3 regions of the Paenibacillus tundrae genome follow, and region 1 is predicted to be linked to each of the others. Evidence: riboswitches for the same ligand, from Rfam matches in the RefSeq annotation. Region 1 holds a riboswitch; each other region holds the start of a gene.
What was found. A riboswitch is a leader RNA that binds a small molecule or an ion and turns the genes downstream of it on or off. The one in region 1 is predicted to bind cyclic di-AMP.
Positions count from the first base shown of each region.

Region 2: linked by a shared signal. The riboswitch ahead of V6W81_RS06650 (hypothetical protein) and the one ahead of V6W81_RS17160 (3D domain-containing protein) in region 1 are both predicted to bind cyclic di-AMP.
Region 3: linked by a shared signal. The riboswitch ahead of V6W81_RS10290 (C40 family peptidase) and the one ahead of V6W81_RS17160 (3D domain-containing protein) in region 1 are both predicted to bind cyclic di-AMP.

Region 1 covers NZ_CP145605.1:3,835,178-3,839,420, reverse strand. Annotated here, with positions in the region: gene V6W81_RS17170 (ABC transporter substrate-binding protein/permease) at 1-925, shown strand, start outside; gene V6W81_RS17165 (amino acid ABC transporter ATP-binding protein) at 912-1,634, shown strand; cyclic di-AMP (ydaO/yuaA leader) riboswitch at 1,913-2,106, shown strand; gene V6W81_RS17160 (3D domain-containing protein) at 2,109-2,783, shown strand; gene V6W81_RS17155 (polysaccharide deacetylase family protein) at 2,889-3,677, opposite strand; gene V6W81_RS17150 (hypothetical protein) at 3,833-4,177, shown strand.
Region 2 covers NZ_CP145605.1:1,544,194-1,548,436, reverse strand. Annotated here, with positions in the region: gene V6W81_RS06660 (Nramp family divalent metal transporter) at 1-313, shown strand, start outside; gene V6W81_RS06655 (HAD family hydrolase) at 445-1,128, opposite strand; gene V6W81_RS06650 (hypothetical protein) at 1,294-1,692, opposite strand; cyclic di-AMP (ydaO/yuaA leader) riboswitch at 1,808-1,984, opposite strand; gene V6W81_RS06645 (glutathione peroxidase) at 2,376-2,855, shown strand; gene V6W81_RS06640 (hypothetical protein) at 3,004-3,192, shown strand; tRNA gene V6W81_RS06635 (tRNA-Leu) at 3,272-3,354, opposite strand; gene V6W81_RS06630 (urease accessory protein UreF) at 3,817-4,243, shown strand, end outside.
Region 3 covers NZ_CP145605.1:2,264,511-2,268,753, reverse strand. Annotated here, with positions in the region: gene V6W81_RS10305 (carbohydrate-binding protein) at 1-701, shown strand, start outside; tRNA gene V6W81_RS10300 (tRNA-Leu) at 861-945, opposite strand; gene pelA (pectate lyase) at 1,136-2,092, opposite strand; cyclic di-AMP (ydaO/yuaA leader) riboswitch at 2,537-2,668, shown strand; gene V6W81_RS10290 (C40 family peptidase) at 2,674-3,138, shown strand; gene V6W81_RS10285 (carboxymuconolactone decarboxylase family protein) at 3,229-3,558, opposite strand; gene V6W81_RS10280 (hypothetical protein) at 3,671-3,889, opposite strand; gene V6W81_RS10275 (hypothetical protein) at 4,010-4,243, opposite strand, start outside.

The DNA of each region.
Region 1 (4,243 bases):
CGATATCGTTCTGCAATTGCAGACCAAGCGTGTAAATGCTGCGATTGTAGAAGATACCGTAGCTGCTGGTTATCTGGACGATGCCATCGGTCTTGCACCTATTGTGGTGGACGAAGAGCAGGTCGAGGCTGCAATCGGGATTCGCAAAGGCAATACCGAGTTGCTAAATGCCGTAAATAGTACGTTGGAACGGCTTAAGAGCGAAAATAGAATTGAAGAAATGGTAACCGAAGCAAGCCAATTGATGGCAGGTAAAGATACCAAAAATATTTTTCAAGTATTCTGGGCGTATAAAAGCTTCTATGCGACAGGGATAGGTTATACCCTTTTGTTATCTGCACTCGGTGTATTGTTCGGGGTAATCATCGGTTTGATTATCTGTATGTTCCGTATGCATGATATGGCTATTCTGCGTTGGATCGGTACAGCGTATGTTGAACTGATTCGTGGTACGCCAATGCTCGTGCAATTGATGATTATCTATTATGGATTGTCACTGACCTTCGGAATTAATTTCTCGGCGCTACAAGCCGGTGTAATCACACTCTCCATCAACAGTGGTGCTTACCTTGCGGAGATCTTCCGTGCAGGGGTACAAGGTGTAGATCGTGGACAATTAGAGGCTGCTCGTTCACTGGGTATGGGTAGAGGTGCAGCGATGCGCTACATTATATTGCCACAAGCGTTCAAGGCCGTATTACCTGCAATCGGTAATGAGTTCGTAACGATTATTAAAGAGTCTTCCATCATCTCGGTTATTGGTATGGTCGACATTATGTATCAAGCAAGTGTGGTCAAAAATATTACGTACCAAGGGATGAATCCATTCCTTATTGCAGCAGCTATTTATTTTGTAATGACCTTCATATTGTCCAAGCTGCTCGGACGACTGGAAAGGAAGTTGAATGCAAGTGATCGACGTTAGTCAATTATATAAATCCTATGGAAAAAATGAAGTATTAAAAGGCATTGATGTCACGATTGGCAAAGGCGAGGTTGTCGTTGTCATTGGACCATCCGGTTCGGGTAAAAGTACATTTTTGCGTTGTCTGAACCTGCTTGAGCAGCCGACTTCAGGCGAGATCCTATTCGAAGGTGTTTCAATTACAGAACCGAAGCATAACATCAATGCTACGCGTGAAAAGATGGGTATGGTGTTTCAACATTTCAACCTGTTTCCTCATAAGACGATTCAGCAGAACATCACGATTGCTCCAATCAAAGTAAAGAAACAATCGGTACAGGAAGCAGATCAGATTGCAGCCGATTTGCTTAAAACGGTGGGTCTTTCTGACAAAAAAGATGCATACCCTAACCAGTTGTCAGGTGGACAAAAACAACGTATTGCGATTGCGAGAGCCTTGGCGATGCAACCACATGTAATGTTGTTTGACGAGCCAACTTCAGCACTCGATCCAGAGATGGTTGGAGAGGTGCTTGATGTCATGAAACGCCTGGCAGAGGGTGGAATGACGATGGTCATTGTTACGCATGAGATGGGCTTCGCTCGTGAAGTAGGAGACCGAATTCTGTTTATGGATGGCGGAGTAATTATTGAGCAAGGAACACCTGATGAAGTGTTTGGTGCACCTAAGAATGCTCGTACACGTGATTTTCTTGCCAAAGTTCTATAGTAATGTGATCATAAGCTGCCGAGCAGCTGGGGATACACTATTGAATGAAGAGTAACAAACAGCCTTGTCGACATCATCGTCGGCAGGGTTGTTTTTATTTGTTTTCCGGAGATACATAATCAGAAGGATCAATGGAATAAAAGGTAACTTTTTTGTTACTTATATAGAAGACATATATGAATTATTAATATGAAAAAGGCTTGTTTTATTAACCAATTTTGATGTGTCATAAACGTACTGGTAAGATTTACTACAACTATAGGTTACAAGATTGTGATATATTGTTCCTGCCGAAACTTCCGAGGAGGAAGTGCGGGGGATGTAACGATGCAGAAACGAGGATTGATGTTCGCGTACTGCTAGGGGTGAATTAGGGCGTACATAACGTTAAGGGCATGTGATTGAACCTATAGGGTGGTTTCCTCCATCCGAATCCGACAACTAACCTCGCAGGCATAATGAGGGAGGAAGACCATGTTTAACAAGAAACGTATTGCGAAAGCAGCAACAGCATTGCTGACAGCAGCTATGCTCATTCAGGCCGTTCCAGCTTACGCTGACTCTGTTCATGTGGCCAAAGAGGGGGATACATTCTATACTTTATCCAAACAGTATGGTGTAGGTATGGAAGCACTCATTAAAGCAAATGCAAATATTTCACCTTATAACATCTATGGTGGGCTGAAAATTACTGTACCTGGAAAAGCCAACACCGTCTCAGCAGCAGCGGCTCCAGCAGCCAAAGCAGAGGCTAAAACGATCACAACAGCAAGCTTGGATGTCAATGCAGACAGCAAAGTGGTTGAAGCCTGGGGCAAAACATTTGATTACAGCAAGTCCATTGAAATGAAGGCAACAGCGTACTCTGCAGATCCATCCGAAAACGGAAAATGGGGTGCTGTAGATTACTTCGGTAATCCGCTTGAATTGGGTACAATCGCTGTAGATCCAAGTGTGATCCCGCTGGGAACGAAAGTCCTCGTGACAGGTCACACACACCCAGGACTGCCGAAACAAGCGTTTGTAGCTACGGCGCGAGATACAGGCGGTGCGATTAAAGGTAAACGCGTTGATATTTTCATTCCTGGCAGTAAACAATCCGTGAGCACATTCGGTTTCCAAGATGTTGAGCTTTACATTCTAAAATAAACGTCATGCAAACAAAATGAAAAAGGGTGTCTTCCATTCACAGTCTGATGTGAGTAGAGACGCCCTTTTTAGTTTAACGTTTCTCTTAAAGTGCCTATGCTGGAATTACTTGCTCTTAGAGATGTTTAACATCTCGTCCAGTGTTACAAGGCTATATCCCCGTGCTCGAAGCTCCTCAATGATCTCTGGTAACGCATCAATCGTTCCCTGAAGGTTAGAGCCCACTCCGCCTCCTGCATGTTGAAGAACGATCGACCCTGGTTTAACAGCCGATAAAATATTCTGCTTCACTTCATCTTTGGAAAGACCTTTCCAATCGAGTGAATCGACATTCCAGTTCACAATGCTATATTGCTGCTTCTGAGCCCATTGGAGCTGCTTCTCATTAATATCCCCGTAAGGTGGGCGAATCATTTTTGGCGTATACCCGGTTAAATTGTGAATGATATCCCCGGTATGTAAAATTTGTTTGCGAAAATCGTTCATCGTCAGCTTACTGAATTCAGGATGACTATAGCTGTGGTTACCCATGATATGACCTTCGCGAACCATACGTTTGACTAGAGCCGGATGTTTCTCTGCCCGCTTGCCTACAATAAAAAAAGTCGCTTTGACTTTATACTTTTTCAAAACATCCAATACCTGTGGAGTGAACCTTGGATCAGGAACATCATCAAAAGTCAGAGCAACCTGTTTGGTGGAAGGCCCATTCGTCTTGAACGTATCAGCATATTTCTGTCTTAGTTGACCTAGCGTGAGCTGTTCATCGCCTTGTGCATCAAACTCCGTGACAGGTGAACTGGCTTGGTTCGGTTCAGCTGACATATGAGCAGGAGCGAAATTTCCGCTCAAGAGAAAGACGATAAATGATATTGCGATGAGGCGAATACGCATAATAGCAGCCCCCTTTTCCAAAAATGCGTTCTCTATGGTATGCCCGATGTAATCTTGATTTATTCGACTTGTGAGATGTTTCATTGTCAGTCTCTCGAATCTTGTTCATAATTCGGACCATAACATGAGATAGAGAAAAGGATAGGTGGATTAGTATGAGTAAATATGATTTGAGTTCAATTCGATTACAGGTTGTAGACGTGGGGCAGGACAAAGTATTCATGGTTACAGGCGGCGATGCACACATAGGAGCGGTGGCAACCTATTATGTAGATCACGATCGTCTTAGTGGAGCTACATTTCATGTCCCAGGGCATAAGGAGCAGGAGTTATGCGAGAGGCTTGCGCGCAAGGCGGCATATCAGTTGAAGGTTACGGTGACGGTCATTATGGGCATTCATTTTGATGCGATCACACGCATGCAGATTGATGAAATCGTGCAGACTGCAGAGAGGCTCCTTGATGAACATCTGCTGATAAAAGGTCAATTAAAAGAATAATTTTACATGATGAAGAAGTTTGTTTTGATTTTTTTTGCTAAAATTGAAACGGGTTGAGGTTTATCA
Region 2 (4,243 bases), 2.3 Mb from region 1:
AGGGTTCCTCAACATTCGAATTCCTGCATGGCTGCGACGTCTAGTCACTCGCCTGATTGCAATCATTCCTGCCGTCATTGTGACCGCTATTGCAGGAGAGCATGGAACAGAGGAACTTCTGATCCTAAGCCAAGTTGTACTTTCCTTACAGCTTCCTTTTGCGGTTATTCCGCTGGTCATGTTTACAAGTGATAAGAAGAGTATGGGTGCATTCGCTAACAAACTGTGGTTGAAAATTACGTCCTGGATCATCGCTGCAGTCATCGTTGTCCTGAATGTGTATCTCATTATTCAGACCATCGCGCTGTTTTAATTCAAATAAAAAGAGCCGACTCATCCAAGTGAAACGTTCACTTGAAATGGTCGGCTCTTATTTATCCTTTTCTAGAACGATATGCTCCAGTAGGGTCATCAGCATAAATCTTATTTTGGAGTATGTATCTCCTAGTCTTGATCTGGTAAAAGCAAAGGAAGAAGCTGCTCTAAATTATCAATTGTCCAATCCGGGTGATCCTGATCTTCAAGCTCAGGCTGGAACCGTCCATACCCCTGTAAAATGCGTATCGTTCGCATTCCCAGCTTCTTCGCCGGAACGATGTCATTATCGATGCGATCTCCGATCATAACTGCTTCCTCAGCCTTGCATCCCGCCTGCTTCAATGCCACTGCATACAGTTCACGATCAGGCTTAGACACTCCTTCTTCAGCAGAACAAGCAAGTACATTCACATACTTACGCAAGCCGTAACGCTCTAACCGTTCCTCCGTACCCGGACTCTGATTAGCAATGATGCCAATTCGATAATATCGTGACAGTGATTTCAGCACTGAACCAGCACACGCATAGGGTTGCTCAAGCTCTTTACGAAACTTTAATTTAGCCTGGATCTGCTCTCTATGCTGTTCATCGCTAATCAACGTACGTATCGCCACTTTCATTGGCCATGCCTCGTAGTTTCGGTAACAGGTGACAAATATCTCCCGTACAGTCTCGATCTGCACCGGATATCCAAGTGCACAGGCTTCTCTCACGAACTGACCGATAATATCGTCTACAGGCTCCCATTCGTCCACTAGCGTATCTCCTACATCGAAGAACAACCATTTTAACCCACGTACATCTGGCACAACTATTCCTCCTTATCTTGCTACATCCCCTAAACAATAAAAAAGAAGACCCACTTCATGCATGAGTCTCCTCAAAATTCCGTTTACCCTTTGTTCATAAGTTTAATGATCTATTCGTTCAATTATATCAGGCACCTGACAAGGGAGCAATCATCGGTTGCAGCATCAACCGTTAAGCAGGAAGCCCACTTCTCCGTTTAATGAATAGACAATCCGATCGGCACCCATGCCTCGATAAATTCCTTTTGGATGGCTCTGTTCTGTAATCACACACAGCGACTTAGATGTCCACGAACGACAGATCTGCAAATAACGGCAGGTCAAGTTCAGACTATTCTCAAAAATAAAAACATTACCTACACTACTCTGAGGTAAAAACCATTTCTCTGCCGCAGCCGTGTTCATGCGAATGACATGCTCTACCCCGAACTTCCGGAGTTTCCGCTCTTCCCCTGCACTGTTGGTCAGAACGGCAAACGGCATTTTTTTGTACATCAATAGTTTGATAAATTTGCGCCCCGCTTCGTTCGGAGCAGTTACTAAAATCATCTCATTATCCATCATTCGTTCCTCCCTTAGCGTGAAAAGACAACAAAAAAGAAGCGTGGGGGACCAAGGCCTCCCGGACGCTTCTTAAAGAATCCATGGCAAAAACACCATGAACCAGCGTACGGCTTGTTGCCTCTCCCTTTAACGCTTACGAGGTTAGCTGACGGATTCGGGCGCGAGAGTCGCCCTATTTCCGGCTGTTACCGGAAAATTCACCCCATGGATCCATACCGTCCTAGAACAGCGCATCCTGTTGGTTCCCCCGTTTTCCACCCATGAATGAATGGAAACTCAGCGATTAAAACATCGTTCTTACATCATTACTGATTAGATCGATATTATCGTTTGTTTCGTTTTTTCATGTACAATAGAAATTAAATTAGAAATTACGATATGAATCATACACCGAGGTCATGTTGATGTAAAGTGTACATAGATCACCGAATCGACGGATTTATGCCGTTTCAACCCAATGATATCGCTTACAACATATTTTTGCTTCATCCATCTCCCCTAAGCTCTCTAATTCTCGTGATCACAAAAATCTTCTACCTATTCGTCCATATGAAGACCAATTCAAGCTCAAAAAGAGCTAAAACTATAATTATCCAATATTAGTTTTGCATTATTTAATTGTAACCAATATAATAGATATATACGAAAAAGGAATCATTCATTCGATATAGGAGGCGATTTTCATGACCGTTTATGAATACAAAGTTAATACCCTTCGAGGCCAAGAACAAGAAATGTCTCAATACCGAAACAAAGTGCTGCTTATTGTGAATACAGCTAGTAAGTGTGGATTGACACCACAATTCGAAGGGCTGCAAGAGCTGTACAATAAATTCAAAGATCGCAATTTTGAAGTTCTCGGATTCCCGAGCAATCAGTTTGCACAGGAAAAAGGCTCATCCGATGATATTGCTGAGTTCTGTCAAATGAACTATGGTGTAAGCTTCCCGATGTTCGAGAAGATCGATGTCAACGGATCGAACGCTCACCCCCTGTTCCAGCATCTCACCAAAGAGGCTCCAGGCCTACTCGGCTCCAAAGCAATCAAATGGAATTTCACTAAATTCCTAGTGGATCAAGACGGACGTGTCGTAAAGCGTTACGCACCCAAAACAACTCCTGATCAGATCGAAGCTGACATCGAGAAATTACTAAAAAAATAAATTGAACAACCAACAGCCATCTAACCGGAGACCACAGCTTTAAGCAGGAATTCTCTAGTCGGTGGCTTTTTTTTGCACTCACGAGCTTATTTTGGCATAAGGGCCCAGGATATACATTAGAGTGTTCTGTTGAGAGGAGTGATGTGGTATGAAAAAAGTACTTACTGCAATGTTTCGGAGAAGTAGACGTAATTCTAATGGTACAAGGATTATGATTGGACATCGACCAGACAATCGAATCGCCGGGACGTTATATGAATCGTTAGGATTCATCCAAGTAAGTAGAGAGCTTATCGATGGCGAAATCGTACGTTTACTTCAAATCGGTCGGGCTTAATGATTAGAATAAAATAAAAACGGTAGAAACAAAAAAAGAAGCTTCCGAGTTCGGAAGCTTCTTCTGTCTTGCATTATGATGCGGTCGAGAGGACTCGAACCTCCACGGGCATACGCCCACTACCCCCTCAAGATAGCGTGTCTGCCATTCCACCACGACCGCATGTCGTAAATTATCGGCAACAAAAATGATTATACCGGGTTTCATTATAAAAGTAAAGTACTTTTTAAATTCAGCTTTTTCACACGATAATTCCCCCTCTACCTGCATGAATCGTCATATTTCCACAGCAGTTGCATATCCTTGAGTTCGACCTATTTTTGTAGTTCATTTACCCTTGATAAGCTTCAATGAGCAAGCCAATGGAATAATCACTAATATTACTTTTACTACTTCTCTTCCAATGACAAGATTATCACACACACTCCAATATATAACTCAGTACGTTATTTTAAATAACATATAAAGAAAATAAAACAAAATTAACAAGATTTAATTGACAAAAAGCGGATAATTATGTGAATATATATATCATATAATTCGGATTCAAACTCATAAACAGCTTCAAAACGAAATAAAATGTTATATATAATAACATTTAACGAACATAGGAGGCGAAAGATCGTGAACCGTGGGAATAAGCTGCTCGATTATGTCAAACTGCTTGATTCCTCTATTCAAGTCGGAGGGTTCACTCATTCATTCGGCATGGATGCACTTATAGCAGAAGGTTCAATCCGCAACGTAGCAGACCTGGAATCATTCATGCGTTGTCAATTACATCCGAGCATTGTGCGCCTGGAAGGAATGGCGATTAAGGGCATCTACAGTGCAGCGGATCAGAAGGACACATGGCGAACAGCTCTTATTGACAAACTAGTCCACGTTCAGCGAACCCCTCCAGATCTCAGGGAACACTCCTCTGCTATGGGCAAACGGTTAATCAAGCTCGCTCAAGCCCTCCATCCCTGGATCGACTTTAGAAAACTCGAGCACACCCTGTCCACCTATAATTCAGTTGGATGCCTATCCACTGTTCACGCCTGGATTA
Region 3 (4,243 bases), 1.6 Mb from region 1:
TCGTACGTCCAGGCTATCTGCGAGTGGATGCAACGAAAAACCCAGATACCAATACGTTTGTGTCTGCCTACAAAGGAGATAACAAGGTTGTCGTCGTCGCAATTAACAAAGGAACTTCTGCAACCAGTCAGCGATTTGTCCTGCAAAATGGTAACGCCTCTACTGTATCCTCATGGGTAACGGATAGCAGCCGTAACCTAGCAAGTGGAGCACCGATCAATGTGTCTAACGGCGCATTTACTGCACAGCTTCCTGCTCAAAGTGTAACCACATTTGTAGCGAATATCACTGGGCCAGGAAGTGGTAACACAAGTGGTACAACGTATGAAGCTGAAACAGGAACTACCCTAACTGATGCTGTAGTTGAGACAATCTACCCAGGTTACACCGGCTCGGGGTATGTTAATTTCAATGCACTAACGAACTCTGCCATTCAATGGAATAATATTAACAATGCGACAAGTGGTACCAAAAACGTAAAGTTTCGTTATGCATTAGAGAGTGGCACGCGTAACCTCGATGTGTACGTTAACGGAAACAAAGTGATCAGCAATACCTCTTTTTCAGCAACAGGAAGCTGGTCGACATGGGGCGAGAAAACCATTCAGGTACCCATGAATTCTGGAACGAATACCATCAGAGTTGTAACAACAGGTACAGAAGGGCCTAATATCGATAACATTACAGTTACAGCATCATAATACGTGTAGTAATATAATTGGCAAAAAATTGCCCAAGCCTGTGATTAGTCGTAGGTCGTTGTAACCGACAATGGATGGACAAGCTGTGAGATCCCCCATATGAGTTCAAAAAAAGGTTCCCCGATAGACTAATGTCTAACAGGGAACCTTTTCATTCGATGCGGTCGAGAGGACTCGAACCTCCACGGGGGGTTAGCCCACACGGACCTGAACCGTGCGCGTCTGCCAATTCCGCCACGACCGCATATGTATATCTCCGTGATATATATGTATCTCGGCGACAAAAAATAATATATCACGCAAGCATCTACATGTCAATATACAAATGCTCAGGAAGAAACCCGATCCAGATAGTCACTTCCGGATCGGGCTTCATGTTTAGGAGCTGGCATATGATCTGGCACGATTGGTACCAGTTTAGAATCTAAATTAAGTTACAGCTTGGATGGCCAGTTACCATACCATGCATAACCGCCTCTTCTTTCTTTGTCAATATCGCTCAATTTGTATTTCACGATGCCGTCACGACCGATAAAGATGGGTTTATCCGTTCCAACTTCATAGAAACGAGCCCAGATTGGTGCAGCTTTGGAATCAGCAATAATTTTGCTATCGCCGTTCGCTCTTTCATATCGGTAACCGGTGATCTTCACTTTGTTAAACCAAGCTTCGGCTCCCTTGATGGATGCTGTAATTTTGGCGTTGGAAGGTCTTGTTTTCAGGAATTTAACAATCGTTACACTCTCTCCAGCTGTTAATGATGGTACTTCATAGATTCTTGCACCTGCAGGCTTAAGTGTGCTTGAATCATGCTGTTGCCCCCATGCTGTGAGCTTGCCACCTGAAACTACCTGTGTATTCAAAATCGCATCCACACCTTTAGCAACCGCATTTTTACTACGATTGGCAAGGTTGCTGTCAATAAAGGAGAAGTCACCTTTTCGTGTCGCAACTTCATCCAACATGTACATTACATTAATCATCGCATCATCATTGTAGGTAATATGTTTGTGATAACCAGAACTTTGATAAACTTGAGGCCACCCACCATTGGAATACTGCATATTCAGCAAAAAGTTAATTCCCTTAATCGCGGCAGCAGAATAACGTGGGTCGTTTGTCTTTTTGAATTCTTTAGCTAGTCTTCTAATTTCTGAGTATGTAGCTTTATTGTCGATCGTAGATTTCGCCCACTCACCAGTGGATTGCTTATATTCTTTTCTCCAGCCTCCATCGGCTCTTTGATTCTTCAAGATATCGGATATGCTTGCTGTTGTTCCCGAAGCATCCGCAGCAGATACAATCCTAACCGGTTGAATGACCATACCTACCGCAGAAAATACCATTGAAAATGCTAGAACTAATGTAACTAACTTTGTTTTTGTATTCAAAATGATCACACACTCCCCGTTATTATTGAAATCATCCAATTCTTCATTCCACTTACTTTCACCCTCTAATTACACGTCTCTCCACCAACTCCTTTATTTGAATTAAATTATAACGACTATATTTTTATCCAATATGTGGATTGGATAGAACGATCTTATGCAAAAAAAATAACTTTGTCAATTAATGCAACATCTTGTAACATTCCGCGATTATTGTATCTATCAGAATAGTTCAAACTGCACATGACAAACCTCGAGTGGTATACACTCTAGTTTGGATTTGAATCACATATTACTATTTTGTAATTAGTTACGCTGTCATTTCGTGTTTATTCTTCATAAAAATCAATAGTTCCGTTAACATTGGGCGATAAAGAAGGTATTAAGATGGGTTTGACATTTACGCATATATGCAATATAGTTTCAAAAGGTTACAAAAACTTAATTATTCATTTGCCGAGTTTCATGTTTGAAAACGGGGGAACCATTTTGGGTGAATTATTCTTATACATAGGAAATATAGGGAACCTTCTACCGAACCCTTAGCTAACTCCGTAGGCAACGAAGGGAGAACATTGATTTTGAAAAAACTTATCATCTCCATTTTTGGAGCAGCAGTACTATTTACTTCAGGTGCAACAAGTACAGAGGCAAGCACAATCAACACCGTCGTTAATAACATGGCAGGTATTCCTTACAAATGGGGCGGTACAACAATGGCCGGCTTCGATTGTTCTGGATTTATGAGATATCTTTTTGATAAATATAGCATCGATCTACCCCGCACTTCCCAGCAGCAAGCGAAAGCAGGAACTCCTGTATCCAAAGCGAACCTTCGCACAGGCGATCTCGTATTCTTCAATACAATGGGTAAAGGTGTTTCACACGCAGGTGTTTACATCGGTGACGGCCAATTCGCACACGCATCAAGCAGCAAAGGTGTCAGCATCACTAAATTGTCTAACCCTTACTTCAAAGACCGTTATGTTACGGCTCGCCGAGTTACTGGCCAGTTTATGTATAATAAAATGATTGGAAAAATATAATATAACTTCGATGTACATAAATAAGGACCTATTCCCGTAGCATTTGCCAAGGAATACGTCCTTATTTTCATTGATATAGCCCCATCCTGCTTAGTGCAGCGCCTTCTGTACGCGCATTGCGCCCTGAGATAGTGCATGACCGCCGCCTACGGCACCCGCCACTGCAACGGTCTCCATGATCTCCTGATCGGTAGCACCCTTCGCACGAGCTTCCTCCACGTGATAGAAGGTACACACTTCGTTATTCGCAAATAAGCCAATGCCCAAGGCGATTAATTGTTTCGTTTTGGCATCAATGGCTCCTGGCTGAAAGCATTCTCCCGTAAACTCATGGTAAGACTTCACCACTCCCGGTAGCACATCGCTCAACTCACCAATCTGATCCTTATACGCGTGAACCTTTTCATTCATCAATGTCATATCATTGCACGCCCTCTCGGAGATAGTTCCACATCCTTCACTGTAACTATCCTTTCTCCTGAGCGAATCGATTATGCCTATAGGAGGATGGTAAATCCCGTTAGCTCATTTCCTACTCGCTAAGTGGACTCTGGCGCGGCTCGCTGAACAGCTGATAGCGATAACTACGATCGAGCTTAACCACACGTCGATTCTGCCGCCGAATGAGTACCTGCTCTCCATCCCAAGCAACAACAATTCCTGTTACATCATTGGACTCAAGCTCGTCCCTTACCACTCTAACCTTTTCACCTGACAAACGCAGGGCATCCAGCTCTGTATCACTAATCATGTCTATGGCTCCTATGTTCCAAATTAATTTACAAAAAGAGACCTAAATGACAACTCATTTAGGTCTCACGTGACTGTATTGGACTGTCATGTCATACGAAACGTATGTCCCGACTGAAATTTACCGCTGCGCGTGCTCTTTGCTGTCATTCTTCTCAAACCAAAAATCAAGCACTTTGGCGGACATCACACGTTCTTCAAGGTACTCCACTTGATGCGGTGTAAATTGCTCTTTCCAAGAGAAGGACAACTCTTCACACAAGCCTACAATCGTCAGAAGTTCTGACCAGGCAACATAGCGTTTGTACCAGAAAAATTGAGGATGTTCAATCATATAGGGATAAAGGTCATCGAA